Regions from separate parts of the Cronobacter sp. 153480017-3 genome, predicted to be linked through region 1. Evidence: riboswitches for the same ligand, from Rfam matches in the RefSeq annotation. Region 1 holds a riboswitch; each other region holds the start of a gene.

Region 1 (9,613 bases):
AACGCGGCGGGCGATTCGATGGCGGAAATCTATCGCGGCGTTTCCAACGTCAGCACGATCATCAAACAGATAGCCTCGGCGTCTGAAGAGCAGAGCAAGGGCATCTCGCAGGTGGGCGTCGCCATCACTCAGATGGATACCGTCACCCAGCAGAACGCCTCGCTGGTGGAGCAGGTGTCCGCCGCCGCCGCCGCGCTGGAGCGCCAGACCGAAGAACTGCAAAGCACCGTGCAGAAGTTCCGCCTCTCGGCCTGATATTCGTCGTCGTTGTCATAAAAAAGCCGCCTGTGAGGGCGGCTTTTTGGTTTATTCGCTGAAAAACGTTTTTGCTTGTTAGTTTCAGATTAAGTTAATAATGATTATATGAAACCCTTTAAGCTGACATGACAATATTAATTGTGGGTGTTATTCAGTCTATCTCACTGGCCGGGAGCCGTTAGAACAGGGATGATTAATTATTTAAAAAGAAGCCTGCAACTGGGTCGCCTTGTAGAGCATGGTCTTCAAAACAAGCGGCCCGAGGCACTGGAGCAGCTTAAAACGCAGCTCAAAGAACAAGTTCGTCTGCCCACGGGGTGGCGGAGCCTTGGGATGCCACTGGTATTGGCAATGGTTATGGCTGTACTTAGCTTCGCCATTCCCCAGGTTTCTTTTTGGGTGGCTATTTCGCAGAGTTTAGGGTTAGCAGAAAATGCATTCTTCATTGGCATGCTCGTCAGCAATTTTCTTTTTTGTGCGCTGATCATCCCTGCAATGACAGGGGTTGCAAGAGGATATCTCCGCGCCTTGCAGTTATGGCTGGCATTGGTGGCTATAGCGGTATTCGTTAGCGCGCTATTTTTTATCAGCGTGCTTGTGTCTTTACTTTCTTCCGAAGAAGTTGTGCGCTGGGATATTATTGGCGCTCTGCTGGGCATAATGTTTTCGGTATTCAGCGTGCGTTGTATCAATAGCAGGTTATTTATGGAAACCGTCGCCCTTGGCTTTTATAACCGTATTCTGCGTGAACAGACTAAATATCATGCTTACCCTTGAGGCGTAATGAAACGATAAACGTCCATCTGCGTACCCTTATGCTTTTAAATTAAATAAGAAAGACCCTCCTTAATGGAGAGTCTTTCTTGCTGTTTTACTCCAGCCCCAGCGCGGCGCTGAGATGCGCTATCTCCTTACGCCACTCGGCCTGCAGCGCGGGTTTCTGGTGGCGCGGTTTGCGTTCGAGATCGGCGTTGAGCCGCGTCTCCAGCTCAATCAGCCGCTCCAGCAGGCGCGCGTCACTGTGCTCATCGGGCGGTGCGGCGAGTGCCGCAGGTGCCTCATTCTCTGCCTCCTGCGTCGGCGCTGCGCGCAGACGCGCCAGCAGCGCTTCCATGTTGTGCCACTCGCTTAAACCGCCATCTTCCACGAGCCAGAAGCGGTTACAGCTTGCCTCCATCAGCGTTCTGTCGTGCGTCACCAGCAACAGCCCGCCTTGGAACGTTTGCAGCGTTTGCGCCAGCGCCTCTTTGCCTTCCATATCGAGATGGTTGGTCGGCTCGTCAAGCATCAGCAGCGAATAGCGCGCGAGCGACAGGCCGACAAACAGCAGGCGCGAGCGCTCGCCGCCGCTCAGCGTGTCGACCCGCTGCCCGTGCCGCGCCCACGGGAAACCGGCGCTGATAAGCGCAAGCTTACGCTGTTGCAACTCAGGCGCGAACGGCTCCAGCGCCTCCAGCAACGTGGCGTTATCCGGTAACTGATGCAGCGACTGATCGTAATACCCGAGCGACACGCGCGGATGGAAGGTGACGCCGGGAACCGTTTCCCCTGTTTGCCACTGTCGCCACAGCAGGCGCAGCAGCGACGACTTCCCGCAGCCGTTATGCCCGAGCAGCGCCACGCGATCCCCGCTTTTGAGCCGCGCCAGCGGCAGGGTAAAGAGCGTCGGCGCATCAGGAGCCGCGCTGACGGCCAGATCCTCCAGCTCAAGCAGGCGATCCGCCGCCAGCGCGTCGCCGGAGAGCGTCAGTCGCCAGCGGCTGCCCTGCGCCAGTTCGGTTTGCTCCTCTTTAAGCCGCGCCACCTGTTTTTCCATCTGTTTAGCTTTGCGCGCCAGATCTTCGTTGTCATAAACCTGTCCCCACGTGGCGAGCCGTTTCGCACTCGCCGTCACGCGGTCAATCTCTTTTTGCTCCGCTTTATAGCGCAGGGCATCGCTCTCATCCCGCGCCGCCAGCGCCGCGCGTGCCTGCGTACAGGGGAGATCGAACGCCTGGAGCTGACCGTCGCGCAATATCCAGGTGCGGTTGGTTACGCTGTCCAGCAGCGCGCTGTCGTGGGAGACCAGAATAAAGCTGCCGTTCCAGCGGGCCAGAAACTGCTCCAGCCACAACATCGTCGGGAGATCGAGATGGTTGCCTGGCTCGTCGAGCAACAGCAGATCGGGCGAGATAATCAGCGCCCGCGCCAGCAATAAGCGCGTGTGCTGGCCACCGCTAAGCGAGCCCGCCGTCAGCGACCAGGCCACCTCGGCAAAGCCCATATTTGCGAGCAACGCCTGCGCCCGCCAGGCGCTGCTTTCACGCTCGGCCTCAGGCAGCCTGGCCAGCAGCGCGTCCAGCAGCGTCTGCTGATGCAGTTCGTCGGGCAGATGCTGCTCCACGCGCGCCAGCAGGCAGCGCGCCGCGCGCGTCACAACGCCTTCGGCAGGCGCAAGGGTGCCGTCCAGCGCTTTCAGAAGCGTGCTTTTGCCGCAGCCGTTATGACCGATCAGGCCAATGCGGTCGCCTTTTTTCAGGGTAAAGGAAAGGGCGTTCAGCACCGGGCCAAACGGGGAATCAATGCGCAGGGAGTGCGCCGTCAGTAATGTGCTCATCGCTTACTCAGAATTTTCAGGCATAACAATGCCTCGTCAAACATCGCTGACGATAATCTGGTAAGCCCTGGAGAAGGGTGATGTGATGGGATCTTCGCTCAGGGTCCAGTTATCGCAGCACGATACCGGTAATGCCTGAGCTCTGGCGATCGCCAAAATGATGTGAATAGTCAAACAATTCACAGCACAGCATAAGAGTCCTCCTTTTTATTCATCAGGTTGATAGGTAGAGCGAGTGTAGCGGGCAGCGCGTTTAAGCACCACTACGCGTATTAAGGGGTGTGAGCGAAAAAACGTTTTGGAAAGGGGAGATATAAGACGCGCCTGAGCGTCGGGCCTGCTTCAGGCGCTAGAAGGATTAACGGTGGTAGAAAATATCGCCGTTCATGGCGCGCACAACTTTACCTTCGGCGTCGGTGATAAGTACGTAGTAGCCGCCCATGTAAGTCCAGTGTGTGCCGGCTTCCGGGGCGGGCAGGTTGCGGATCTGCCACTGTTTGATGTTGTACTGCTCGGTGCGGTAGAGGTCCGGCACGATGTCGCCAATGGTGTATTTTTTGGAATCGGAGTGAAACTCTTTCACTTCATAGCTATCGATAGATTTGGGTTTTACCACATCTGCGGCGAATGCAGAGGCCACCGACATCAACAGCACACCCGCTACGATCATTCTGGTTTTCAACATACCTTCTCCACATGTCAGGGCGCTGCGCCCCGTTGATTTTGTTACCGTCAGGCCGCTATCTTCCTGCGCCATTCCCGGCCGGGCAAGGCTAATTATGTATAAAAAAATGAAGCCGATAGCAATCGGCGCGGGGCTGATTTGGTGGGGCGTGCTTATGGGCTGCCAGAAGTGGTGGGTTATACTTATGTCATGATTGCAGGGATAATGAGATTATCATCCATCGGATTATTTATGATGAGTACAGAAGACGGCGTTCGGGCGTTAATAAAAAAGCATTTCTGGGAGATGGCGGATGAAGATTCGTTAAGTACCGGACAATATTCCGTCCTGCCAGAAGATGCGCACGCCTTCTTCGGGGAATACTTTGCTGTGTTCAATATGAATTATTCTTCCTTCGACTTCCGTAAATATTTTCCGCAAGAAGGGATATTTTTCCTGCCCAATGCGATTCTTCCCGACTATTTAAAAAGCGATAAGCATCAACCTGCGCCGCTTACCGTGAAAATGCTGATTGCCTCGGCAAAGGCGGGGCGCTGGATTGATGATTAGCGCATTGAACACTTGAGGTTGTAATGGCATTATCGGAAGTCATGTTAAGTGACTCTGCGGGTTCTGTTAGATCGTGACGCTGCAAGATCGTATAACGATTAATGATAGCAGTGACAAGGTCCTGGTCGTGGAAGACTGATATGAGATATAGTTTGATATTATTGTGTCTGATTACGGGTACGTGCGGAGCAACCCAAATGACGGGATTTGGCGCAAGGTATTACGATGATATTACCGATGTTTATTCTGATAATCATGAAACCGATAAAGATCTGGTGCCCGTTATTGCTATAGGAACCACCGAATACAAGTTTGAGGTTAACACGCTTGCAGCTATCGCTAAGAATGCCGGTGTAAAGGTAAATAAAGATAACCTAGCTTCCTGGATTTGCCTAAAATCAGGGGGCATCAATTATTGGTTTATTTCTGATAATGAGATGGGAGCGGGGGATTTAACCGCGGTGGCAATAGCGAAAGATGGATCGCCTTGTACACCTTACAAGGGAGTATTACAAGTATCCGTTAAGGCGCCTGTGTTAACGACTAAAGAAGAAACAGAAAAATATTTTAATCATAAGCCTAAGAAAGATATCGTTATGTACTACAAGGATGTCGCAAAATCAGGTGAATACACGCAAAGTAACAGCATCATGTACTATCTGAAAGATGATAAAGTTCAGGGGGTTGTTATTAGCCAGGGGACGACCAACTGACAGGCGTCTTAGCCGTAAGGTCAGGAGTCATTTTTAATGAAACTCTGATGCCTATTTCTTTATTAATCTTAAAACCAATGGTAATGCCTCTTACTACGTCACTTACGCTCCAGCACCGCATCAATGCATCAGGGACAATGAAATCACCAGCAAATAAAGCCGGGCAGTCTGTATTTTTCATACTTAAAGCTTTTATAAGCCCCTCAAACTGAGACACAGCCTATTTTTTAGGGTTGAGTCTTTGGCTTCCCGCTGGCATGATCCACAACAGAGAGTAATGTAGCGTTAATCGCAACGCTTTGATTTTGCAGTAAATGACTCGGGGTGCCCTTCTGCGTGAAGGCTGAGAAATACCCGTATTACCTGATCTGGATAATGCCAGCGTAGGGAAGTCAGATGCCTGTCCGGTATCCCGTCTTCGCGCCTGGCAGGAGAGAACCATGTCTTCTGACCTGCTTTGCGGCTCGCACGCCGCGCCTGTTGTCACCCAACTTCGCCGTCACGCGCCGCTGGTGCACTGCATTACCAACGATGTGGTGCAAAATTTCACTGCCAATGTCCTGCTCGCGCTCGGCGCCTCGCCCGCGATGGTGGTGGATACTGACGAAGCCGCGCAGTTCGCGGCCATCGCCGATGCCTTACTCATTAACCTCGGTACCCTCACACGCCCGCAGCAGCAGGCGATGCGGGCGGCTATTGACAGCGCCTGCGCGGCGGGCAAGCCCTGGACGCTCGACCCGGTCGCCGTCGGCGTGCTTACGCTGCGCACGGAATTTGCGCAGGAGATTCTGGCGCGTCGTCCCGCCGCCATTCGCGCTAACGCCTCGGAAATCCGCGCGCTGGCAGGCGAAAGCGGCGGCGGGCGCGGCGTTGACGCGACCGAAAGCGCGCACCATGCACGTGAGGCGGCCCGCTTACTGGCGCGTCGCAGCGGCGCGGTTGTCGCTGTGACCGGCGAGGTCGATTACATCACCGATGGCGAACGCACGGTCGCGGTCGAGGGCGGCACCGTGATGCTGACCCGCGTGGTGGGCACCGGCTGCGCACTCTCGGCGGTCGTCGCTGCCTGCTGCGCGCTGCCGGGCGATCGCCTGGAGAATGTCGCAACGGCCTGCTGGCTGATGAAGCGGGCGGGCGAACAGGCGCTGACCATCTCCCGTGGCCCCGGCAGTTTCGCCAGCGCGTTGCTGGATAATCTGCATGCGCAGGCGTTCGGAGGTGCTCATGAAACGCATTAACGCGCTCACCATCGCCGGCACCGACCCGAGCGGCGGCGCGGGCATCCAGGCCGATCTCAAAACCTTCTCGGCGCTCGGCGCTTACGGCACGTCTGTCATCACGGCGCTGGTGGCGCAGAACACCCGCGGCGTGCAGTCGGTCTACCGCATTGAACCGTCGTTTGTCGCCGCCCAGCTTGATTCAGTGTTAAGCGATGTGCGCATCGACACCACCAAAATCGGCATGCTGGCAGAAACGGATATCGTCGAGGCCGTGGCGGAGCGGCTATCACGTTACCGGGTGCGTAATATTGTGCTGGATACGGTCATGCTCGCGAAAAGCGGCGATCCGCTGCTGAGCCCGTCAGCGGTGCGCACGCTGCGCGAACGGTTGTTGCCGCAGGTGGCGATCATCACGCCGAATTTGCCGGAGGCGGCGGCGCTGCTGGAAACCACGCATGCCCGCAGCGAAGCGGAGATGCGCCAGCAGGGCGAGGCGTTGCTGGCGCTCGGCTGTGGCGCGGTGCTGATGAAAGGCGGGCATCTGGATGACGCCGAAAGCCCCGACTGGCTCTTTACCCGCGAAGGCGCGACGCGCTTTACCGCCCCGCGCGTCATGACGAAAAATACCCACGGCACGGGCTGCACGCTCTCCAGCGCGCTTGCGGCGCTGCGTCCGCAGTATGCTGACTGGGTTGAAACGGTGACGGCGGCGAAGGCGTGGCTCACGAAAGCGCTGCAACAGGCGGATAGTCTGGAAGTAGGGGAGGGCATCGGGCCCGTCCATCATTTTCATGCATGGTGGTGAACCGTGCCAGCAGAATTAGCTGAAAATGCGCTCAGGTCTGGCAATCTGTGCTAATCAAGTCCAGGCTAAGAGGGCCCAGCTAAGGCGTGGGTAAGGAATCTTATCGTCCGGCAGGTCACCGCCTGCCGACCATAACGGGAGCGTATGATGACTGATATTGCGCAGTTGCTCGGCAACGATGCCGATAGCCTGTTACAGCACCGCTGTACGACCATTTCCTCCGACCAGCTCTACCTGCCAGGGCCGGATTATGTCGATCGCGTGATGATCGATAACAACCGTCCGCCCGCGGTGCTGCGAAATATGCAGACTCTTTATAACACCGGTCGCCTTGCCGGCACCGGTTATCTGTCTATCCTGCCGGTGGACCAGGGCGTCGAGCATTCGGCGGGCGCGTCCTTCGCCGCTAATCCGATGTATTTCGACCCGAAAAATATCGTCGAGCTGGCGATTGAGGCGGGCTGTAACTGCGTGGCGTCAACGTATGGCGTGCTGGCGTCAGTCTCACGCCGCTATGCGCACCGTATTCCGTTCCTGGTGAAACTCAACCATAACGAAACGCTCAGTTACCCCACGCAATATGACCAGACGCTCTACGCGAGTGTCGAGCAGGCGTTCAATATGGGCGCGGTGGCGGTCGGGGCGACTATCTATTTCGGCTCTGAAGAGTCGCGCCGCCAGATTGAAGAGATCTCCGCCGCGTTTGAGCGCGCGCACGAGCTTGGCATGGTGACGGTGCTGTGGGCGTATCTGCGCAACAGCCACTTCAAGAAAGATGGCGTCGATTACCACTCCAGCGCCGATTTGACCGGTCAGGCTAACCATCTGGCCGCCACCATTGGCGCGGATATCGTGAAGCAGAAGATGGCCGAGAATAATGGCGGCTATACCGCGCTGAAGTTCGGCTATACCGACGAGCGCGTGTATAGCAAGCTGACGAGCGACAACCCGATTGACCTGGTGCGTTATCAGCTTGCCAACTGCTATATGGGCCGCGCGGGGCTGATTAACTCCGGCGGCGCGTCCGGCGGCGAGGCGGATCTCACCGATGCGGTGCGCACGGCGGTGATCAACAAGCGCGCAGGCGGTATGGGGCTGATTCTGGGACGTAAAGCGTTTAAGAAATCGATGGCCGATGGCGTGAAGCTGATTAACGCGGTGCAGGATGTGTATCTGGACAAGAAAGTGACTATCGCCTGACGGCGGTTAAGATTACGCATTAAAAAACGCGCCTGCGGGCGCGTTTTTTGTGGATGGGGTAATAAATGGTGGCGCGAGATAAACGGTGGGTGCGCTGCGCTTACCCACCCTACGAAACCACAAAAGCCACCGCTGATGCCGTATGTTTTCCCTTGCGGCTGCCCTTTGGCCGCGAGCCGGGGTGGTTAAGGGGGCGGCGGCGAGCTCCCTTAACACGTTCGCGTGAGTAAACATGACAGAGAGAATCCGCGTTGTGGCGAACGGAACAGGTCACCAGGCGTACATATTCCCGGGTTCCACGGTTCACCCGTATTGAACAGGCAATGCCTTTTATTTGACGGCGGTGCTGATGGTGGGTGCGCTGCGCTTACCCACCCTACGAAACCACAAAAGCCACCGCCGATGCCGTGTGTTTTCCCTTGCGGCTGCCCTTTGGCCGCGAGCCGGGATTGTTAAGGGGGCGGCGGCGAGCCCCCTTAACACGTTCGCGTGAGTAAACGTGAGAGAGAGAATCCGCGTTGTGGCGAACGGAACAGGTTACCAGGCGTGCATATTCCCGGGTTCCACGGTTCACCAGTGTTGAACAGGCAATGCCTTTTATTTGACGGCGGTGCTGATGGCGGGTGCGCTGCGCTTACCCACCCTACAGTTGGCTGGCGTTACGTTATGCTTCGGTGGATGCGCTGCGCTTACCCACCCTGGAACGTTTCATACCGTTGCATCTCTGGTAGGGCGGGTAAGCGTAGCGCACCCGCCGTCCCGAAAATCGCGATGCCATACATTCCTTTACTTAAGCAGCGGACAATCCGGCGGCAGGCGGCACTGCAGCGCGCCGGGCTCAACCACAATGCGGAAATGCTGTCCGCTCAGCGGCTCGCCGTCGAGGTTAAAGGTAATCTCATGCGGCGCGGTTATCTCAAACCAGGGCGAGGCACCATCGATAATATTCGGGCTCTCTTCCGGCTGCGTCAGCGTGGTAAACAGCGCAGGCAGCAACTCTTCGCCGGTAAAAATCCGCAAATGCAGCAGCCCGTCGTTAATCAGCGCCTCCGGGCACAGCTCCTGACCGCCGCCCGCCTGCCGCCCGTTACCAATGCCGATAACCAGCGCGTCGCCCTGCCAGTGAAAATGCTCGCCGCGAATTTCACAGCGATCCGCTTTCAGGGCGTCCATACGCATCAGCCCGTGGATCAGATACGACACCCCGCCGAGCGCGGCTTTTAAGCGCTCCGGCGTTTCAGTGGTGATGCGTGTACCGAAACCGCCCGTCGCCATATTGATAAACCAGGTTTTATCATTCACGTGCGCAATATCAATCGGCACCGCGCGGCCTTCAATGGCCAGCTTCAGCGCCAGTTCGATATCGTCCGGCACGGCGGCGCTGGTTGCGAAATCGTTCGCGGTGCCGAGCGGCAACAGGCCGAGCGCCGGGCGTTTTTCCTGCGTGACTCCCGCCAGCGCCGCTGCCACTTCATTAATGGTGCCGTCGCCGCCTGCCGCAATGACCGTCTGCGCGCCCTGGTCCGCCGCCTCACTGACATAGCGCGCCGCATCGCCTTTCTCCCAGGTCACGCGCACCTCTATCGG
Region 2 (9,613 bases), on a different contig from region 1:
ATGTGATTGTGTGTTACCCATCACAAAGAAAGCCGCAAAAAGGGAAACCGGTTTCCAAAGTCCGTTTGCTTTGCTACCGCCCGAGCATTAAGAGGCGGGGCGGCAATGAGAGAGCATCAGGAACCGCCCCGGCCAGCCATCCCGGGCCGGCAAGAGCAGAGTAAAACCGTAGGCGTTTCCCCTCAACGCGCAACTTTCCGTTTTGCGTAATATGCCGAAAGATATCGCCCGATTTGCGTTTGGTTTCAGGCGTTTTGCGTGCCTCTTCCCAGATATCCGTCCCAGTCTTTCCACAACGGTTGCAGTCCGCGTTGTATTAGACTGGCCGCAACCTCTTCCGGGCGACGCCCGTCATGCGGCGCGAACTGTTCCAGTTCGGTATGCCCGTCGGCGTAGCCGCCCGGCTGGGTGCGGGAAAAGGCACTGACGGCGTTGATCGCAATCGGCACCACGTTATCGCGAAAATGCGGCGATTCGCGGGTAGAAAGCGACAGCTCGGCTTCGGGCGCAAACAGGCGAAAGGCGCAGATGAGCTGTACCAGCTGGCGTTCATCCATCACGGAAGCTGGCTGAATTCCGCCTGCACAGGGCCGCAGGCGCGGGAACGCCACAGAATAGCGGCTCTGCCAGTAACGCTGTTGCAGCCAGAGCAAGTGCTCCGCCACCATATAGTTATCGGTGCGCCAGCAGTCAGACAACCCGGTGAGCGCGCCAAGCCCGATACGGTCGATGCCCGCGCGCCCGAGCCGGTCCGGCGTCTCCAGCCGCCAGAAGAAATCCTGCTTGTTGCCGCGCAGGTGGTGGCGGGCGTAGACCGCTTCATGGTACGTCTCCTGATAGACCAGCACGCCGTCAAGCCCGAGCGCTTTCAGTTCGGCATATTCCGCCTGCGCGAGCGGCTGTACTTCCATTTGCAGCGACGCAAACTGGCGACGAATCGCCGGAAGGTGACGGCGGAAATAGTCCATGCCCACTTTATTCTGGTGCTCACCCGTGACCAGCAGCAGGTGTTCAAACCCGAGCGCTTTAATGGCGGCGCATTCGCGTGCAATTTCCTCTTCATCCAACGTCTTACGCTTGATCCGGTTGCTCATTGAGAAACCGCAATAGGTGCATTCGTTGGCGCAAAGATTAGAAAGATAGAGCGGTACATAGAAGCTGACGGTGTTGCCAAAGCGCTGGCGGGTGAGCTGTTGCGCGCGCTGCGCCAGCGGTTCGAGATAATCCAGCGCGGCCGGGGAGAGCAACGCCATCATATCTTCCCGGTCAGGATGCGCAGCGGCGAGCGCCCGCTCGACATCGTGCGCGGTTTTGCTGTGAATACGCAGCCGGATGTCGTCCCAGTTCAGCGTATGCCAGCGGTCGGTAAAGGTGTTCATGCCTGCGCCTCCAGAAAACCGGTGAGCGGGCTGGTGGCCTGCGCCTGAAACGCGCGCGCGCCGAGCCCGGCTTCAAACCCGGTACGTCCCGCCTCAACGGCCTGGCGGAACGCGCGCGCCATCGCCACCGGATCGCGCGCCACGGCAATCGCCGTGTTTACCAGCACCGCATCGGCCCCCATCTCCAGCGCCTCGGCGGCATGGCTTGGCGCGCCGATGCCCGCGTCCACCACCACCGGCACGCTCGCCTGCGCGATGATGATTTCCAGCAGCGCCCGAGTCTGCAGCCCCTGATTAGAGCCAATCGGCGCGCCGAGCGGCATCACCGCCGCGCAGCCCACTTCCTCCAGGCGCTTGCAGAGCACCGGATCCGCGCCGCAATAGGGCAACACCACAAACCCCTGCGCGACCAGTTTTTCCGCCGCCCGCAGCGTTTCTATCGGGTCCGGCAGCAGCCAGCGGGCGTCCGGGTGGATCTCGAGTTTGATCCAGTGCGTACCCAGCGCCTCGCGGGCGAGCTGCGCGGCGAAGACGGCCTCTTCGGCGGTTTTCGCGCCGGACGTGTTTGGCAACAACGCCACGCCGGATGCCTGCAACGGCGCCAGCAGCGCATCATCACGACGCAGCAGATCCACACGCTTCATAGCGAGTGTCGCCATCTCGCTGCCGCTCTCGCGTATCGCCTCCAGCATCAGCGATGATGACGCGAATTTACCGGTGCCGGTAAACAGGCGCGATTGAAAAGTTTTATCCGCGATTCGTAACATCTCAGCCTCCTGCGATAACCTGAAACAGCAGCAGGCTGTCGCCTTCCTGCAGGGTGTAGTCGGGCCACTGACTGCGCGGGAGAATAGTCTGATTGACCGCGAGCGCCGTACCGGGCCTGTCGAGTTTTAACTGCGCCAGCAGTTGCGCCGCGCTTACTCCCTCGACGCACTGCATGGCTTCATCGTTGAGTTCAATGCGCATGCTTGCCTCCGCAAACCGGGCAGCCTGCCGCGCGCTGTAGCGTCAGGGTGCGCCACTGGCTGGCGCGGGCGTCGAAGAGGCGCAGCTCGTCGTGCTCTTGCGTGATGCCGCACAATAGCTTGATAGCCTCCAGCGCTTGCATCGTGCCCATCAGCCCCACTACCGGGCCGAGCACGCCAGCGGTGCGGCAGTTGCGCTCAGGCTCGCTGTCATCCGGCCACAGGCAGCGGTAGCAGCCGTAATCAAAGGGCGGCGCGAAGGTGGCGATTTGTCCGCCCATGCCAACCGCGCTGGCGGTGATAAGCGGCGTGCTGTGCGCCACGCAGGCGGCGTTGATGGCCTGGCGTGTAGTCATGTTATCGCTGCAATCCAGCACCAGATCGACGCCTGCCACCGCTTCGCGCAGCGCGTCGCCTTCCAGTCGTTTATTCAGCGCCACGCTGTTGATGGCCGGGTTGAACGCCTGTAAACGACGCGCCGCCACGCGCGATTTCGGCTGTTCGATATCACTGACGTTAAACAGGATTTGCCGCTGCAGATTGCTGAGGTGCACCGCGTCGTCATCGGCAAGCCACAGCGTGCCCACGCCTGCGCCTGCCAGATAGAGTGCGGCGGGCGAGCCGAGACCGCCCAGGCCGACAAGCAACACGCGGCTTGCCAGCAGTTTTTGCTGGCCGTCGATGGCGATATCCTCCAGCAGCAACTGGCGGCTGTAGCGCATAAAATCGGCGTCATTCATCGCCCACCCCCGCCAGTTCAAGCAACTCTTGCGTGGCGGCGCGCCAGTCGGGTGCCTGGGTGATAGCGCTCACCACCGCGATACTGCCGACGCCGGTTTCCAGCACCGCAGGCGCGCGCTCAAGGCTGATGCCGCCGATGGCGACCGTCGGATAGTCGCCGAGCCGTTTTACATGCGCGGCCAGTTGTGCAAGCCCTTGCGGCGCGGAGGGCATCTGTTTGGTCTGCGTAGGAAAAACATGGCCGAGCGCAATATAAGAAGGGCGTACCGCCAGCGCCACGTCGATTTCCATATCGTCATGCGTGGAGACGCCAAGCCGCAGTCCGGCGTTGCGAATGGCGTCGAGATCGGCCGTTTGCAGATCTTCCTGCCCGAGATGAACGCCATAGGCCTGATGTTTTATCGCGAGACGCCAGTAGTCGTTAATAAACAGCCGGGCGTGGTAGCGCTGACCGAGCTCAATGGCGGCGGCGATGTCGATTTCCACCTCGGCATCGGTTTTATCCTTGATGCGCAACTGAACCGTGCGCACGCCAGCGTCAAGTAAACGTGTGACCCACTCAACGCTATCCACAACCGGATAGAGCCCGAGACGGTGCGGGACGGGGGCGAACAGAGGCGTCATCACTCCACCTCCTCCTGGCGAAGATAAATATCGCCGCCGCGCGCCTGAAAACGATTCGACATCTCAGCCATACCCGCGTCGATCGCCTGCTTCGCGGCGTAGTCGCGCACCTCCTGGGTGATTTTCATCGAACAGAATTTCGGGCCGCACATGGAGCAGAAGTGCGCGACTTTGCCGGATTCCTGGGGCAGCGTTTCGTCGTGATAGGCACGGGCGGTGAACGGATCGAGCGCCAGGTTGAACTGATCTTCCCAGCGGAATTCAAAGCGCGCTTTGGACATGGCGTTGTCGCGGATCTGCGCCCCCGGATGCCCTTTGGCGAGATCGGCGGCGTGGGCGGCAATCTTATAGGTGATGAGCCCCTGTTTCACGTCCTCTTTATTCGGCAGGCCGAGGTGTTCTTTTGGCGTCACGTAGCAGAGCATCGCACAGCCGAACCAGCCAATCATCGCCGCGCCGATCCCGGAGGTGAAGTGATCGTAGCCGGGCGCGATATCGGTCGTGAGCGGCCCGAGCGTGTAGAAGGGCGCTTCGTGGCAGTGCTCCAGCTCCTCGGTCATATTGCGGCGGATCATCTGCATCGGCACGTGGCCGGGGCCTTCGATCATGACCTGGACGTCATATTCCCACGCGATTTTCGTCAGTTCGCCGAGCGTGTGGAGTTCGGCGAATTGCGCCTCGTCGTTGGCGTCTTGAATGGAGCCGGGGCGCAGGCCGTCGCCGAGCGACAGCGAGACGTCATAGGCGGCGCAGATTTCGCAGATCTCGCGGAAATGCTCGTAGAGGAAGTTTTCACGATGATGCGACAAGCACCATTTCGCCATGATCGAGCCGCCACGCGAGACGATGCCCGTCAGGCGGCCTGCGGTCATCGGCACATAGCGCAGCAGCACGCCCGCGTGAATGGTGAAGTAATCGACGCCCTGTTCGGCCTGCTCAAGCAGCGTGTCGCGGATCATCTCCCAGCTCAGATCTTCGGCGATCCCGTTGGCCTTCTCCAGCGCCTGGTAGATCGGTACCGTACCGATCGGCACCGGGCTGTTGCGCAGGATCCATTCGCGGGTTTCGTGAATGTAGCGGCCGGTGGAGAGATCCATCACCGTGTCCGCGCCCCAGCGGGTCGCCCAGACCAGTTTTTCGACTTCCTCTTCGATAGACGACGTCACCGCCGAGTTGCCGATATTGGCGTTGACCTTTACCAGGAAATTACGACCGATAATCATCGGCTCCGATTCGGGGTGATTGATGTTGGCTGGAATAATGGCGCGCCCGGCGGCGACTTCGTCACGCACGAACTCCGGCGTGATGTTCTCCGGCAGGCGCGCGCCAAAGCCGTGGCCCGGATGCTGCTGGCGCAGTACCGCCGTGCGAATGCGCTCGCGGCCCATGTTTTCACGAATGGCGATAAATTCCATCTCCGGCGTCACGATACCCTGGCGCGCGTAGTGCAACTGAGTGACGCGCTTGCCCGCTTTTGCGCGCTTTGGCGTCAGCAGCCCGCGAAAGCGCAACTCATCCAGCCCGTCGTCGGCGAGCCGCTCGCGGGTATAGGCGGAGCTGAGGGAATCCAGGGTTTCGGTATCGTTACGCGCGTCTATCCAGGCGCTGCGCAGTTTAGCCAGCCCTTCGCGAACGTCGATGCGCACCGCCGGATCGCCGTAAGGGCCGGAGGTGTCATACACCGGCACCGGTTCGTTAGGCTCATAGCGCGGGTTCTCTTTGCTGCCGCCCGCAAGCGTCGGGCTCAGGCAGATTTCGCGCATTGGCACGCGGATATCTTCACGCGAACCGGTGAGATAGATGCGGTGAGAGTTGGGAAAAGCGGTGCCTTCCAGCGTGTCGATAAAGTGTTGTGCGGCGGCGCGCTGCTCGCGGCGGCCAGGTTTGTTTGATACAGACATAGCGCATTCCAGTTAACGGTCAGGAAGTGGCTTGTCAGAACAACGGAGGAGTAATGGCGTGCGCCCGCGCACCCTTAACAGGGTCTCAGGGCGAAACGACACCCTGAGCGGGGCAAAATGGAATTACTCTTGTTCCCTTCGCAGGTCTTAACCTGATCAGGTTCCGCGGATCCCGAATTAACGGTCTCAGCCCGTGCTCGCGCACTGGGCACTCCGACAAGATAAACCCCGCTAAAATCGCGGGGGCATATTTAAACTACTCGTTAATACAGCCGAACTCAAGCCGGTTTGGCGAGGCCGGTTTCGTCATTGGCGCTTTCGCCGAGGTTGTTGTCAAAAGCCAGCATAATGAGCTTATCTTCCAGCGCGAAGCGGGCGGCGAGCGCCTCGCCAATGCCGGAAAGCGCTTCCTGAAACTCCAGGCAGTTATCGTGGTCGATAGCGCTTTCCAGATGCGTGTCGTAGAAATCCATGATTTGTTGGGTGTTGGATTCCAGCTGAGGATAGATTTGCGTGGCGGCGACCAGCGGGCTGGTGCCTTCCATTTCGCTGATCACGCGCTCATAAATATTGAAATGTCCGGCGGAGAGGTAATCCACCAGGCAGTGACAGAAATCGTCCAGCGCCTGTTCATCAAGCGCAGTCATCGGCTCCTTGCCGGGTTTGATGCCGACCATCTTGTAATAGGTGACTAACAGATGGTTGCGGGCAGCAAGCCAACGATCAACTAACTCATTACTCCCACCAACGCGTTCCGTCAGACTTTTTAGCTGGTTTAGCATGATCGACTCCATGAGATATAAGATGTAAAAACGCAAATGACCCAAAATATGTAAGAACAATGTTAATAACGTGCCAGTGAAGCAGAGGTAGTGCAATCAATTATGGAACGTACACTAGAAAATTTAGACCATGGCTGGTGGATAGTCAGCCATGAACAGAAATTATGGCTGCCAAAAGCAGAATTACCTTACGGCCGGGCCGCGGATTTTGGTCTGACGGGCGAAAAGGCGCTGCAAATTGGTCTCTGGGAAGAGGCGCCTGTTTTTCTCGTACTGCAAAAGCGCGAAAAAGACATGGCCTCGGTGCGACAGCTTATCGACCAGGACGCCGGGCTGTTTCAACTGGCGGGGCGGGGCGTGCAGCTCGCCGAGTTTTACCGCTCGCACAAATATTGCGGCTACTGTGGTCATGAGATGCACCCGAGCAAAACGGAGTGGGCGATGCTCTGCGGCCACTGCCGCGAGCGCTACTACCCGCAGATAGCGCCGTGCATCATCGTGGCTATCCGCCGTGACGATAAAATCCTGCTGGCGCAGCATACGCGACACCGCAACGGCGTTTATACCGTGCTGGCCGGGTTTGTTGAAGTGGGCGAAACGCTGGAGCAGGCGGTAGCGCGTGAGGTTATGGAAGAGAGCAATATCCGCATCAAAAACCTGCGCTATGTGACGTCTCAGCCCTGGCCGTTCCCGCAATCGCTGATGACCGCGTTTACGGCGGATTATGACAGCGGTGAAATCCAGATAGACACCAAAGAACTCATCGACGCGGGCTGGTATCGCTACGACCAGTTGCCGCTGCTGCCAGCGCCAGGCACCGTGGCTCGCCGCCTGATAGAAGATACGGTGGCGCGCTGCCGGGCAGACGATGAATGACGTGATACAATAGCGGCCTGTCGCTTGAGGAATAAGAAAAAATGACCGAACTGAAAAACGATCGTTACCTGCGCGCCCTGCAACGCCAGCCTGTGGATGTCACGCCGGTGTGGATGATGAGACAGGCTGGGCGTTATCTGCCGGAATATAAGGCCACCCGCGCGCAGGCGGGCGATTTTATGTCGCTTTGTAAAAACGCCGAGCTGGCGTGCGAAGTGACGCTACAGCCGCTGCGTCGCTATCCGCTTGATGCGGCGATCCTCTTTTCGGACATTCTGACGATTCCGGATGCGATGGGTCTGGGGCTCTATTTTGAAGCGGGCGAAGGCCCACGCTTCACATCGCCCATTACCGGCAAAGCGGACGTAGAAAAACTGCCGGTGCCGGACCCGGAACAGGAACTGGGCTATGTGATGAACGCGGTGCGCACCATCCGCCGCGAGCTGAAAGGCGAAGTCCCGCTGATTGGTTTCTCTGGCAGCCCCTGGACGCTCGCCACTTACATGGTGGAAGGCGGCAGCAGCAAGGCGTTTACCGTCATCAAGAAAATGATGTATGCCGAGCCGCAGACGCTGCATTTGTTGCTCGATAAGCTCGCGAAAAGCGTCACGCTCTATCTGAACGCGCAGATCCGCGCGGGCGCCCAGTCGGTGATGATTTTCGATACCTGGGGCGGCGTGCTGACCGGGCGCGACTACCAGCAGTTCTCGCTGTATTACATGCATAAAATCGTCGATGGGCTGCTGCGCGAAAACGAAGGCCGCCGTGTGCCGGTAACGCTGTTCACCAAAGGCGGCGGCCAGTGGCTGGAAGCGATAGCGGAGACCGGCTGTGACGCGCTCGGACTCGACTGGACGACCGATATCGCCGACGCGCGCCGTCGCGTGGGCCACAAGGTCGCGCTGCAGGGCAACATGGATCCGTCCATGCTTTATGCGTCGCCTGCCCGTATCGAAGAAGAAGTGGCGTCTATACTTGCTGGTTTCGGCCACGGTGAAGGCCATGTGTTCAACCTGGGGCATGGTATTCATCAGGATGTGCCTCCTGAACATGCGGGGGCCTTCGTCGAGGCGGTTCACCGCTTATCGGCGCCTTATCACCTGTAAGGAGAAACTATGGATCTCGCGACGCTTCGCGCACAACAAATCGAACTGGCATCTAATGTGGTCCGCGAGGACCGGTTGAACGTCGATCCGCCGACGATAATCGGTGGGGCGGATGTCGGATTCGAGCAGGGCGGCGAAGTGACGCGAGCGGCGATGGTGCTGCTGAAGTACCCGTCTCTGGAGCTGCTGGAGTACCAGGTGGCGCGCATTCCCACCACTATGCCGTATATCCCCGGCTTTCTGTCGTTTCGTGAATACCCGGCGCTGCTGACGGCCTGGGAGATGCTCTCCAGAAAGCCGGATTTACTGTTTGTCGACGGGCACGGTATTTCGCACCCGCGACGTCTCGGCGTGGCGAGCCACTTTGGGATGCTGGTGGATGTGCCGACGATAGGCGTCGCTAAAAAGCGGCTGTGCGGTAAGTTTGAGCCGCTCAGCGACGAGCCCGGCGCGGTTTCGCCGCTCATGGACAAAGGCGAACAGCTGGCGTGGGTATGGCGCAGTAAAGCACGCTGCAATCCGCTGTTCGTCTCGACGGGGCATCGCGTCAGCATCGATACGGCGCTCGGCTGGGTGCAGCGTTGCACGAAAGGCTACCGGCTGCCGGAGCCGACGCGCTGGGCGGATGCCGTGGCGTCCGGTCGTCCCGCCTTTCTACGATGGCAGGAAATTCAGGGGTGATTCAGGTACACTGCCGCTAATTTTCGGTTTGTGAGACACCACTATGTTACAAAACCCTATTCACCTGCGGCTGGAAAAGCTCGAAGCCTGGCAGCATGTGACGTTTATGGCCTCGCTCTGCGAGCGCATGTACCCGAACTACGCCATGTTCTGCCAGCAGACCGGTTTCGGCGATGCGCAGCTCTATCGCCGTATTCTCGATCTCATCTGGGAGACGCTGACGGTCAAAGACGCCAAAGTGAATTTCGACAGCCAGCTCGAAAAGCTCGAAGAAGCGATTCCGGCGGCGGAAGATTATGACCTCTACGGCGTTTACCCGGCTATCGACGCTTGTGTCGCGTTGAGTGAGCTGGTGCATTCGCGCCTGAGCGGCGAGACGCTGGAGCACGCGATTGAAGTCAGCGAGACATCCATCACCACCGTAGCGATGCTGGAGATGACTCAGGCGGGCCGTGAAATGACCGACGATGAGCTGAAAGCAAACCCGGCTGTGGAGCAGGAATGGGATATTCAGTGGGAAATTTTCCGATTGCTTGCTGCCTGCGAAGAACGCGA
Region 3 (9,613 bases), on a different contig from region 1:
CGTGCGTACCGGCGACCTGGCCCGCGGCGGCCAGGCTGTCAGCACCGATGAAATGGGCGATATCATCGCCCGCTATGTGGCCGAAGGGGTGTAACCATGGCAAAGACCTTATACCAGAAGCTGTTTGACGCTCACGTGGTTCATGAAGCCCCGAACGAAACGCCGCTGCTCTACATCGACCGTCATCTGGTGCATGAAGTCACCTCGCCGCAGGCGTTTGACGGCCTGCGCGCCCATGGCCGTCCGGTGCGCCAGCCGCGTAAAACCTTCGCCACGATGGATCACAACGTCTCCACCCAGACCAAAGACATCAACGCGTCCGGCGAAATGGCCCGTATTCAGATGCAGGAGCTGATTAAAAACTGCAACGAGTTCGGCGTTGAGCTGTACGATTTGAACCATCCGTATCAGGGCATCGTACATGTGATGGGCCCGGAACAGGGTATCACCCTGCCGGGCATGACCATCGTCTGCGGCGATTCCCACACCGCGACCCACGGCGCGTTCGGCGCGCTGGCGTTCGGCATCGGCACTTCGGAAGTGGAGCATGTGCTGGCAACCCAGACGCTCAAACAGGGCCGCGCGAAGACCATGAAAATCGAGGTCAATGGCCGCGCCGCGCCGGGTATCACCGCGAAAGATATCGTGCTGGCGATTATCGGTAAAACCGGCAGCGCCGGCGGCACCGGCTATGTGGTGGAATTCTGCGGCGACGCTATCCGCGCGCTCAGCATGGAAGGCCGCATGACGCTGTGCAACATGGCGATCGAAATGGGTGCCAAAGCGGGCCTGGTGGCACCGGATGAAACGACCTTCAGCTATGTTAAAGGCCGTCTGCATGCACCGAAAGGCCAGGATTTCGACGAGGCCGTGGCGTACTGGAAAACCCTGAAAACCGACGACGGCGCGCAGTTTGACGCGGTTGTCACGCTCAATGCCGAAGAGATAGCCCCACAGGTCACCTGGGGCACCAACCCAGGCCAGGTGATCGCCGTAAGCGACGCCATTCCCGATCCGGCCTCGTTCGCCGATCCGGTTGAGCGCGCCTCCGCCGAGAAAGCGCTGGCCTATATGGGCCTCAAGCCCGGCGTGCCGCTGACCGATGTGGCTATCGATAAAGTGTTTATCGGCTCCTGCACCAACTCGCGCATTGAAGATCTGCGCGCCGCGGCTGAAATTGCCCGTGGTCGTAAAGTGGCACCCGGCGTTCAGGCGCTGGTGGTGCCAGGCTCAGGCCCGGTGAAAGCGCAGGCGGAAGCCGAAGGGCTGGATAAGATTTTCATTGAGGCTGGTTTTGAATGGCGTCTGCCTGGCTGCTCGATGTGTCTTGCGATGAATAACGACCGCCTGAACCCGGGCGAGCGCTGTGCGTCCACCAGCAACCGTAACTTTGAAGGCCGTCAGGGCCGCGGTGGGCGCACGCACCTGGTCAGCCCGGCGATGGCCGCCGCCGCCGCTGTAACCGGCCGTTTCGCCGATATCCGTAGTCTGAAATAAGGGGAACACCATGGCAGAGAAATTTACCCAACACACCGGTCTGGTGGTTCCGCTGGATGCGGCGAACGTGGATACCGACGCGATTATCCCGAAGCAATTCCTGCAAAAGGTGACGCGCACCGGCTTCGGCGCGCATCTGTTTAACGACTGGCGTTTTCTGGATGATAAAGGCCAGCAGCCGAACCCGGAATTTGTGCTGAATTTCCCGGAGTATCAGGGTGCGTCTATCCTGCTGGCGCGTGAAAACTTCGGCTGCGGCTCGTCGCGCGAGCACGCGCCGTGGGCACTGACCGATTACGGTTTCAAAGTGGTGATTGCGCCGAGTTTCGCCGATATTTTCTACGGCAATAGCTTTAACAACCAGCTGCTGCCGGTGACGCTTAGCGATGAAGAAGTGGATGAGATGTTTGCGCTGGTGAAGGCCAACCCCGGCATTCGCTTTGAAGTGGATTTAGAAGCGCAAGTGGTGAAAGCGGGCGACAAGTCTTACAGCTTCAGCATCGACGCGTTTCGTCGCCACTGCATGCTGAACGGACTGGACAGTATCGGCCTGACGTTGCAGCACGAGGACGCCATCGCGGCGTATGAGAAAAAACAGCCCGCGTTTATGGGGTGATTTTTTACGGTTTACCTGGTGTTTACGGCGGGAGCGCGTGGCTTACCCGCCCTACGAAAATACATTTAAGAGTTTGTAGGGCGGGCAAGCACAGCGCACCCGCCACACCCTTCCCTCGCCCGGTTTACCGTAGGGCGGGCAAGCACAGCGCACCCGCCATCAGACAATGACTTACACGTCTTTCACCCGACTCGTCAGCCACAATGCCACCAGCGCAACCCCGGTCATCACCGGGTATACCGCGTAATGCCCGAAACTCTCCACCAGCGCGCCTTGCACCACACCCGCCAGGATCACACCCGTCGAAATACTGTTGCTGAAAAGCGTGGTAGCGGAACCCGCGCGCCCCGGCATCAGATCCTGAAACCAGATCATCCCAAGCCCGGCGACAATCCCGATAAACAGCGCGTTAAAGAGCTGCAACCCAAGCAGCGCCTCGCGACTGTGAAAGAGATTTAGCCCGGCGTAGAACAGCACGCCCGCAGCCACCGCCAGCAGCATCATTGGCTTTTTACCGAACCGCTTCACGTAAAACCCGGCCAGCAACATCGCCGGGATCTCAAGCCCCGCCGCGGTGCCCATCAGCACGCCCGCGAGGCTCTCCGGCAACCCTAACTCCTGGCTCACCCACAGCGGCATATCGATGATATACATCGTATTGCAGGTCCACATCAGCACAGAGGCGATAAACAGCATCCGTACGTTCTTGTCCTTCCAGCCGCTGACCTGCGTGATGGCCACATCGGCAGGCTGCTCAATGCGCGCCACTGAAGGCAGCGCGAAAAAGATAATCGCCAGGCTCAGGATAAAAATCCCGGCGGCGATTAAAAACATGGTGGTAAAGCCGAAACTCAGCGCCAGCATAAACGACAGCGGCGGCCCGATAACCCACGCGAGCGAGAGCTGCGCGCGCATGACCGAACTGAACATCACCGCCTCGCGGGCAGAGTTATCGGCATACTCACGCGCCAGCGCGAAAAGCTGCGGCATGGCGGTATTCGCGAGCGACGCCAGCAGCACGCCTGCGGTAATCAGCGTCAGGTAGTGACGGTTAAAGGCGAACAGCACACAATTGCCGACCGCCATCAGGCAGCAAAAAAGGATCAGCTTGCGTCGGTCGCCCCGGCTGTCGGAGCGCTTCGCCAGTAGCAGGCTGACGGCAATCCCGGCAATCGCGTTCACCGTATAAAACAGCCCGACCCAGAACGGCGGCGCGCCGACTTCGCGGCTTAAAAACAGGCTCAGCGTCGGCGCCTGCAACGCGCCTGCCACGCCCATCATGAACGCGACGACCATAAAAGCGAGATAGACGACATTAAGCCGTCGGACAAACGTAAGAAACCACAGCATCGGGCGCATCCTTTCAGTTGAGGCGGGCGAAATCGTGCTCATAATAGACGAAAAAAGCCAGCAGTAGCACACTGCTGGCAGGTGAAAAGCACCAATACTCAGTTACACGTGATGTCCGCTTAGCGGCGCTTAAACGTCACCGGGAATGTCACATCCCACTGCATGATCTCATCCAGCATTCGTTGCGGCGTTTTACCGTTCAGGCGGGCCAGCCATGAGCCGGAAAGACGTTGCGTTGCGCTGAAATACTGCTGATAAAACCTGCATGTTGACGACGTTTTCATAAGCCCCTCCGCTTTCATCGAAGAGAAGTATTGCCGTAATATAGGGAATATTAAATTGATGAGTTTCGAGCGGGAGTTCCCCTTTTATGCCTTCAGGTCGTCTGCAACAGCAATTCATCCGTTTGTGGCAATGCTGTGATGGCAAGCCGCAGGAAACGACGCTCAACGAACTGGCCGAGCTGCTGAGTTGCTCGCGCCGCCACATGCGCACGCTGCTGAACGCCATGCAAGCGCGCGGCTGGCTGACATGGGAAGCCGAGGCCGGACGCGGCAAACGCTCCAGGCTCCAGTTCCTCTATACCGGACTCGCGCTTCAGCAGCAGCGGGCGGAAGATCTGCTGGAGCAGGACAGGATCGATCAGCTGGTGCAGATCGTCGGCGACAAATCCACGGTGCGTCAGATGTTACTTTCACACCTGGGCCGCAGTTTCCGCCAGGGACGCCATATTTTGCGCGTGCTCTATTACCGCCCGCTGCAAAATCTGCTGCCCGGCAGCGCCTTGCGCCGTTCAGAAACCCATATCGCCCGGCAGATTTTCAACGGTCTGACGCGCATAAACGAGGAAAACGGGGAACTGGAAGCTGACATCGCGCACCACTGGCAGCGTATTTCCGCTTTCCACTGGCGCTTTTTCTTACGCCCCGGCATCCATTTTCATCATGGCCGCGAGCTGGACATGCTTGATGTCATCAGCTCGCTCCAGCGCATCTGCGCCCTGCCGCTCTACGCGCATATCCGTGAAGTGGTCTCTCCCACCGCCTGGACGCTGGATATTCATCTGAGCGAGCCCGACGACTGGCTGCCGTGGCTGATGGGCAGCGTGCCGGCGATGATCCTGCCGCGGGAGTGGCCGGAGCTGCCGAAATTCGCGAGCCAGCCCGTCGGCACTGGCCCTTACGCGGTGGTACGCAATAACAGCAACCAGCTTAAGATCCGCGCTTTTGATGACTACTTTGGCTATCGCGCGCTGATTGATGAGGTGAACTTCTGGGTGCTGCCGGAGATAGGCGAAGAACTGAGCTGCGCCGTTCAGCTTGAAGGCCCGACGCGCGACGCCGACGAAAAAGCCGTAGAAAGCCGCCTCGAAGAAGGCTGCTACTACCTGCTGTTTGATTCCCGCTCGCGCGTGGGCGCGATGCCGGAGGTGCGCCGCTGGATAAGCTCGCGCTTTACGCCTGCCCGCCTGCTGCACCGTGCCGCGCCGCACTATCAGCGCCTCTGGTTTCCGGCTTACGGCCTGCTGCCGCGCTGGCACCACGCGCCGCAAATTCCTGAGGCGCAGAAACCCGCCGGGCTGGAGCGTCTGACGCTCACCTTCTATGGCGACCACAATGAAAACCGCATTATCGGCGCGTTGTTGCGCGACATTCTGGCGCAGGAGCAGGTGGAGCTGGAATTGCGGGAAGTGAGCTATGAGGAGTGGTATCAGGGCGATATCACCAGCGATCTGTGGCTTAACAGCGCCAACTTTACGCTGCCGCTCGATTTCTCGCTGTTCGCGCACCTGTGCGAAGTGCCGCTCATTCAGCGCTGCATCCCGCTCGACTGGCAGGGCGACGCGCAGCGCTGGCGCACCGGTGCGCTGAACCTGCCGCAGTGGTGCCGCACGATGCTGGAGCGCCAGGATATTCTGCCGCTGATCCATCACTGGCTGATGCTCCAGGGCCAGCGCAGTATGCGCGGCGTGCGCATGAACACGCTCGGCTGGTTTGATTTTAAATCCGCCTGGTTTGCGCCGCCGGAGCCGTAACCCTTTCGCAACATTACGCAAATCATTACAATGGGCCGTTCTCAACGGGGTGCTGCCGGCTGACCGGTGCGCTGAGATAATACCCGTCGAACCTGATCCGGATAACGCCGGCGAAGGGATTTGAGGCTACCGCTCAAAATCCTTTGCCCCCATTTGATAAAGGTGCAAAGTGTTAAAAAAACTGCTTCCTCTGCTGGCGCTCGCCGCCGCTCCGGCTTTCGCCAAACCTGTCCTGACCGTCTACACCTATGACTCCTTCTCCTCGGAGTGGGGCCCTGGCCCGAAAATTAAAACCGCCTTTGAAGCCGACTGCGGCTGCGAGCTGAAATTCGTGGCGCTGGAAGATGGCGTCTCGCTGCTTAACCGTCTGCGCATGGAAGGCAAAAACAGCAAAGCCGATGTGGTGCTGGGCCTGGATAACAACCTGCTTCAGGCCGCGACCACGACCGGGCTGTTCGCCAAAAGCGGCGTTCCGGCGGGTGAGGTTAACGTGCCGGGCGGCTGGAACAACGACACCTTTGTGCCGTTCGACTACGGCTGGTTCGCCTTCGTTTATGACAAAAACAAACTGAAAAATCCGCCGAAAAGCCTCAAAGAGCTGGTTGAGAGCGATCAGAAATGGCGCGTCATCTATGAAGATCCGCGCACCAGCACGCCGGGGCTGGGCCTGCTGCTGTGGATGCAGAAAGTTTACGGCGATAAAGCGCCGGACGCCTGGCAGAAGCTCGCTGCAAAAACCGTTACCGTCACCAAAGGCTGGAGCGAAGCCTACGGCCTGTTCCTGAAAGGCGAAGGCGATCTGGTGCTGAGCTACACCACCTCGCCCGCCTACCACATTATTGAAGAGAAAAAAGAGAACTACGCCGCCGCGAATTTCAGCGAAGGCCACTACCTGCAGGTGGAAGTCGCGGCACGCACCGCCGCCAGCAAACAACCGGCGCTGGCGGAGAAATTCCTGAAGTTCATGGTTTCGCCTGCGTTCCAGAATGCAATTCCTGCCGGCAACTGGATGTACCCGGTGACCAACGTCGCGCTGCCGGAAGGCTTTAACGCGCTGACCCGGCCGCAGACCACCCTGCAATTCACCTCACAGGAAGTGGCCGCACAGCGCGCGCAATGGACGAGTGAATGGCAACGCGCCGTGAGCCGCTGATCCCCGGCTGGCTCTGGCCCGGCCTCACCGCCGCCCTGCTGATGGCGGCGGTGGCGCTGGCGGCGTTCGCAGCACTCTGGACACACGCGCCGCACACCGATGCACGCGCGCTGCTGCACGACAGCTATCTGTGGCACGTGGTGCGCTTCTCATTCTGGCAGGCGTTTCTCTCCGCGCTGATTTCCGTCGTGCCTGCGATCCCACTCGCCCGCGCGCTCTACCGCCGCCGCTTTCCGGGGCGGCGAATGCTGCTGCGACTGTGCGCCATGACGCTTATCCTGCCGGTGCTGGTGGCGATTTTCGGCCTGCTTAGCGTCTACGGGCGCAGCGGCTGGCTCGCCGCGCTCTGCTCGACGCTCGGCATCGAATGGACGTTCTCGCCTTATGGATTACAGGGCATCCTGCTGGCGCATCTCTTTTTTAATATGCCGATGGCGACCCGTCTGCTCTACCAGACGCTGACGCAGATCCCCGGCGAACAGCGCCAGCTCGCGGCGCAGCTCGGTATGCGCGGCTGGGACTTCTTCCGGCTGGTGGAGTGGCCCTGGCTGCGCCGCCAGATCCCGCCGGTGGCGGCGCTCATTTTTATGCTCTGCTTCGCCAGTTTCGCCACGGTGCTGGCGCTCGGCGGCGGGCCGCAGGCGACAACCATTGAGCTCGCCATCTACCAGGCGCTGAGCTATGACTACGATCCGGGCCGCGCGGCGCTGCTGGCGCTTATCCAGATGGGCTGCTGCCTGTCGCTTATCCTGTTAAGCCAGCGGCTCAGCAAGGCGATCCCGGTCGGCGCGACGCTGGCACGCGGCTGGCGCAACCCGGAGGATTCGTGGCGCAGCAAGCTTACCGATTCAGCGCTGATTGGTGCCGCGCTGCTGCTTCTCCTGCCGCCGCTGCTGGCGGTGCTGGTGGATGGCCTGGGCGGCGATATAAGCCATGCGCTGGCCGACCCGGCGCTGTGGCGCGCGCTCTGGACGTCGCTGCGTATCGCGCTCTGCGCGGGGGGGCTGTGCGTTATCCTGACCATGATGCTGCTCTGGAGCACGCGCGAGCTGTACCTGCGCCAGCGTCGTCTTGCCGGGCAAAGCCTTGAGCTCTGCGGCGTGCTGATCCTCGCGATGCCGGGCATCGTGCTGGCGACCGGGTTTTTCCTGCTGCTGAACGCCACCCTCGGCCTGCCGGAACGCGCCGATGCGATTGTGATTTTCACCAATGCCCTGATGGCGATTCCTTACGCGCTGAAAGTGCTCGATAACCCGATGCGCGATATCGCCGCGCGTTACGGCGCGCTCTGCGCGTCCCTTGAGATACGCGGCCTGAACCGGCTGCGGCTGGTGGAAACTCGCGCGCTGCGGGTGCCGCTCGCCCAGGCGATGGCGTTCGCCTGCGTATTGTCGATTGGCGACTTCGGCGTCGTGGCGCTGTTTGGTAATGAGGATTTCCGCACGCTGCCCTTTTATCTCTACCAGCAGATCGGCGCGTATCGCAGCGACGCTGGCGCGGTCACGGCGCTGCTGCTGCTGCTGCTCTGTTTCCTGCTGTTCACCTTGATTGAAAAACTTCCGGGGCGCCATGCTGACACTGACTGATCTCACCTGGCTGTATCACCACCTGCCGATGCGCTTTACGCTGGACGTGCGCGAGGGCGAACGCGTGGCGGTGCTGGGGCCAAGCGGCGCGGGCAAAAGCACGCTGCTCAATCTGATTGCCGGTTTTCTCGCGCCCGCCAGCGGCACGCTCACTATCAACGGCGCGGATCACACCCGCACGCCGCCGTCAAAACGCCCGGTGTCGATGCTGTTTCAGGAAAATAATCTCTTTAACCATCTGACGGTGCGCCAGAACATTGCGCTCGGGCTGTCGCCCGGCCTGCGGCTGAACGCGCAGCAGAAGCGTCAGGTCGAGGCGATAGCCGACAACATGGCGATTGGCGATCTGCTGGAGCGGCTGCCGGGCGCGCTCTCCGGCGGCCAGCGTCAGCGGGCGGCGCTGGCGCGCTGTCTGGTGCGAAAGCGCCCCGTTCTGCTGCTGGATGAGCCGTTTTCCGCGCTCGATCCGGCGCTGCGTCAGGAGATGCTGACGCTGCTGGAAACCTTATGCGAGGAGGAAGGCACGACGCTGCTCATGGTGTCGCACAGCGTCGAGGATGCGGCGCGTATCGCCGCGCGCAGTCTGGTGGTCGTTGAAGGACGCATCGTCTGGGACGGCCCCACCGCGCAGTTGCTGAGCGGCGAGGCCAGCGCGTCGGCGCTGCTCGGCATTACGCCTCACTGAGCGCCGGTCACCACTTTCCACAGAATGCTGCGATACACCGGCATCAGCGGGTGGCTCTGAATGGCGAACAGCGCCACGGCCGCCGCCACCGCCACGCCGGGAGCCAGCCAGTGCAGACGCGGGCGCGGCAGATAGCGCGTGAGGCGATCCTGCGTTTTACCGCTGCGCCACCAGCGCCAGAGCAGCCACGCCGCCAGCCAGACCAGCAGCGCCACGCCGCCGAGCAGCCATTTAAACGCACCGCTTTTCATCTCCGGCGGAATGTCGATAGCGGCACCCGCGAGAATGCCCGGCAGAAAGTAAAACGGCGGCCAGAGCAGGCAGCCGACGATATTCGGCGGAAGGAATTTACGCACCGGCAGATCGAGCATTCCCGCCACCATCGGCACCAGCGGACGCGTCGGCCCGACAAAGCGCCCGACGAGAATGGTAAACATGCTGTGCTGATGCAGCGCGTGTTCGGTTTTATCGAGCAGCGCCTTGTGCTTTTTCAGGAAGGACCAGCGGTGCAGCGGTTTCTTAAAGCGCCAGCCGAGCCAGAATGAGATCCAGTCGCCAAGCAGGCAGCCAATAATCCCCACGGCCCAGGCCTCATAGAAATTGACCTCGCCGCTGCCGATGAGCGCGCCCAGGGCTGCCATCAGTACGGTGCCGGGCAGCAGTAACCCGACCAGCGCCAGGGATTCGAGGA

What was found. A riboswitch is a leader RNA that binds a small molecule or an ion and turns the genes downstream of it on or off. The one in region 1 is predicted to bind thiamine pyrophosphate.
Region 2: linked by a shared signal. The riboswitch ahead of thiC (phosphomethylpyrimidine synthase ThiC) and the one ahead of thiM (hydroxyethylthiazole kinase) in region 1 are both predicted to bind thiamine pyrophosphate.
Region 3: linked by a shared signal. The riboswitch ahead of thiB (thiamine ABC transporter substrate binding subunit) and the one ahead of thiM (hydroxyethylthiazole kinase) in region 1 are both predicted to bind thiamine pyrophosphate.

Annotation. Positions count from the first base shown of each region.
Region 1 covers NZ_JBSEYN010000001.1:817,975-827,587, reverse strand. Annotated here, with positions in the region: gene ACUW6V_RS04035 (methyl-accepting chemotaxis protein) at 1-255, shown strand, start outside; gene ACUW6V_RS04030 (hypothetical protein) at 448-1,035, shown strand; gene ACUW6V_RS04025 (ABC-F family ATP-binding cassette domain-containing protein) at 1,130-2,854, opposite strand; gene ACUW6V_RS04020 (RcnB family protein) at 3,213-3,539, opposite strand; gene ACUW6V_RS04015 (DUF1493 family protein) at 3,771-4,088, shown strand; gene ACUW6V_RS04010 (hypothetical protein) at 4,286-4,801, shown strand; TPP riboswitch at 5,112-5,208, shown strand; gene thiM (hydroxyethylthiazole kinase) at 5,242-6,039, shown strand; gene thiD (bifunctional hydroxymethylpyrimidine kinase/phosphomethylpyrimidine kinase) at 6,026-6,826, shown strand; gene fbaB (class I fructose-bisphosphate aldolase) at 6,974-8,026, shown strand; gene yegS (lipid kinase YegS) at 8,813-9,613, opposite strand, start outside.
Region 2 covers NZ_JBSEYN010000015.1:20,863-30,475, forward strand. Annotated here, with positions in the region: gene thiH (2-iminoacetate synthase ThiH) at 246-1,379, opposite strand; gene thiG (thiazole synthase) at 1,376-2,146, opposite strand; gene thiS (sulfur carrier protein ThiS) at 2,148-2,348, opposite strand; gene ACUW6V_RS20450 (HesA/MoeB/ThiF family protein) at 2,338-3,087, opposite strand; gene thiE (thiamine phosphate synthase) at 3,080-3,712, opposite strand; gene thiC (phosphomethylpyrimidine synthase ThiC) at 3,712-5,613, opposite strand; TPP riboswitch at 5,730-5,839, opposite strand; gene ACUW6V_RS20465 (Rsd/AlgQ family anti-sigma factor) at 5,892-6,395, opposite strand; gene nudC (NAD(+) diphosphatase) at 6,498-7,271, shown strand; gene hemE (uroporphyrinogen decarboxylase) at 7,313-8,377, shown strand; gene nfi (deoxyribonuclease V) at 8,387-9,058, shown strand; gene ACUW6V_RS20485 (YjaG family protein) at 9,102-9,613, shown strand, end outside.
Region 3 covers NZ_JBSEYN010000005.1:183,899-193,511, reverse strand. Annotated here, with positions in the region: gene leuB (3-isopropylmalate dehydrogenase) at 1-94, shown strand, start outside; gene leuC (3-isopropylmalate dehydratase large subunit) at 97-1,497, shown strand; gene leuD (3-isopropylmalate dehydratase small subunit) at 1,508-2,113, shown strand; gene ACUW6V_RS13330 (sugar efflux transporter) at 2,285-3,463, opposite strand; gene sgrT (glucose uptake inhibitor SgrT) at 3,583-3,747, opposite strand; gene sgrR (HTH-type transcriptional regulator SgrR) at 3,834-5,498, shown strand; TPP riboswitch at 5,534-5,635, shown strand; gene thiB (thiamine ABC transporter substrate binding subunit) at 5,668-6,651, shown strand; gene thiP (thiamine/thiamine pyrophosphate ABC transporter permease ThiP) at 6,627-8,237, shown strand; gene thiQ (thiamine ABC transporter ATP-binding protein ThiQ) at 8,221-8,922, shown strand; gene ACUW6V_RS13300 (DedA family protein) at 8,916-9,613, opposite strand, start outside.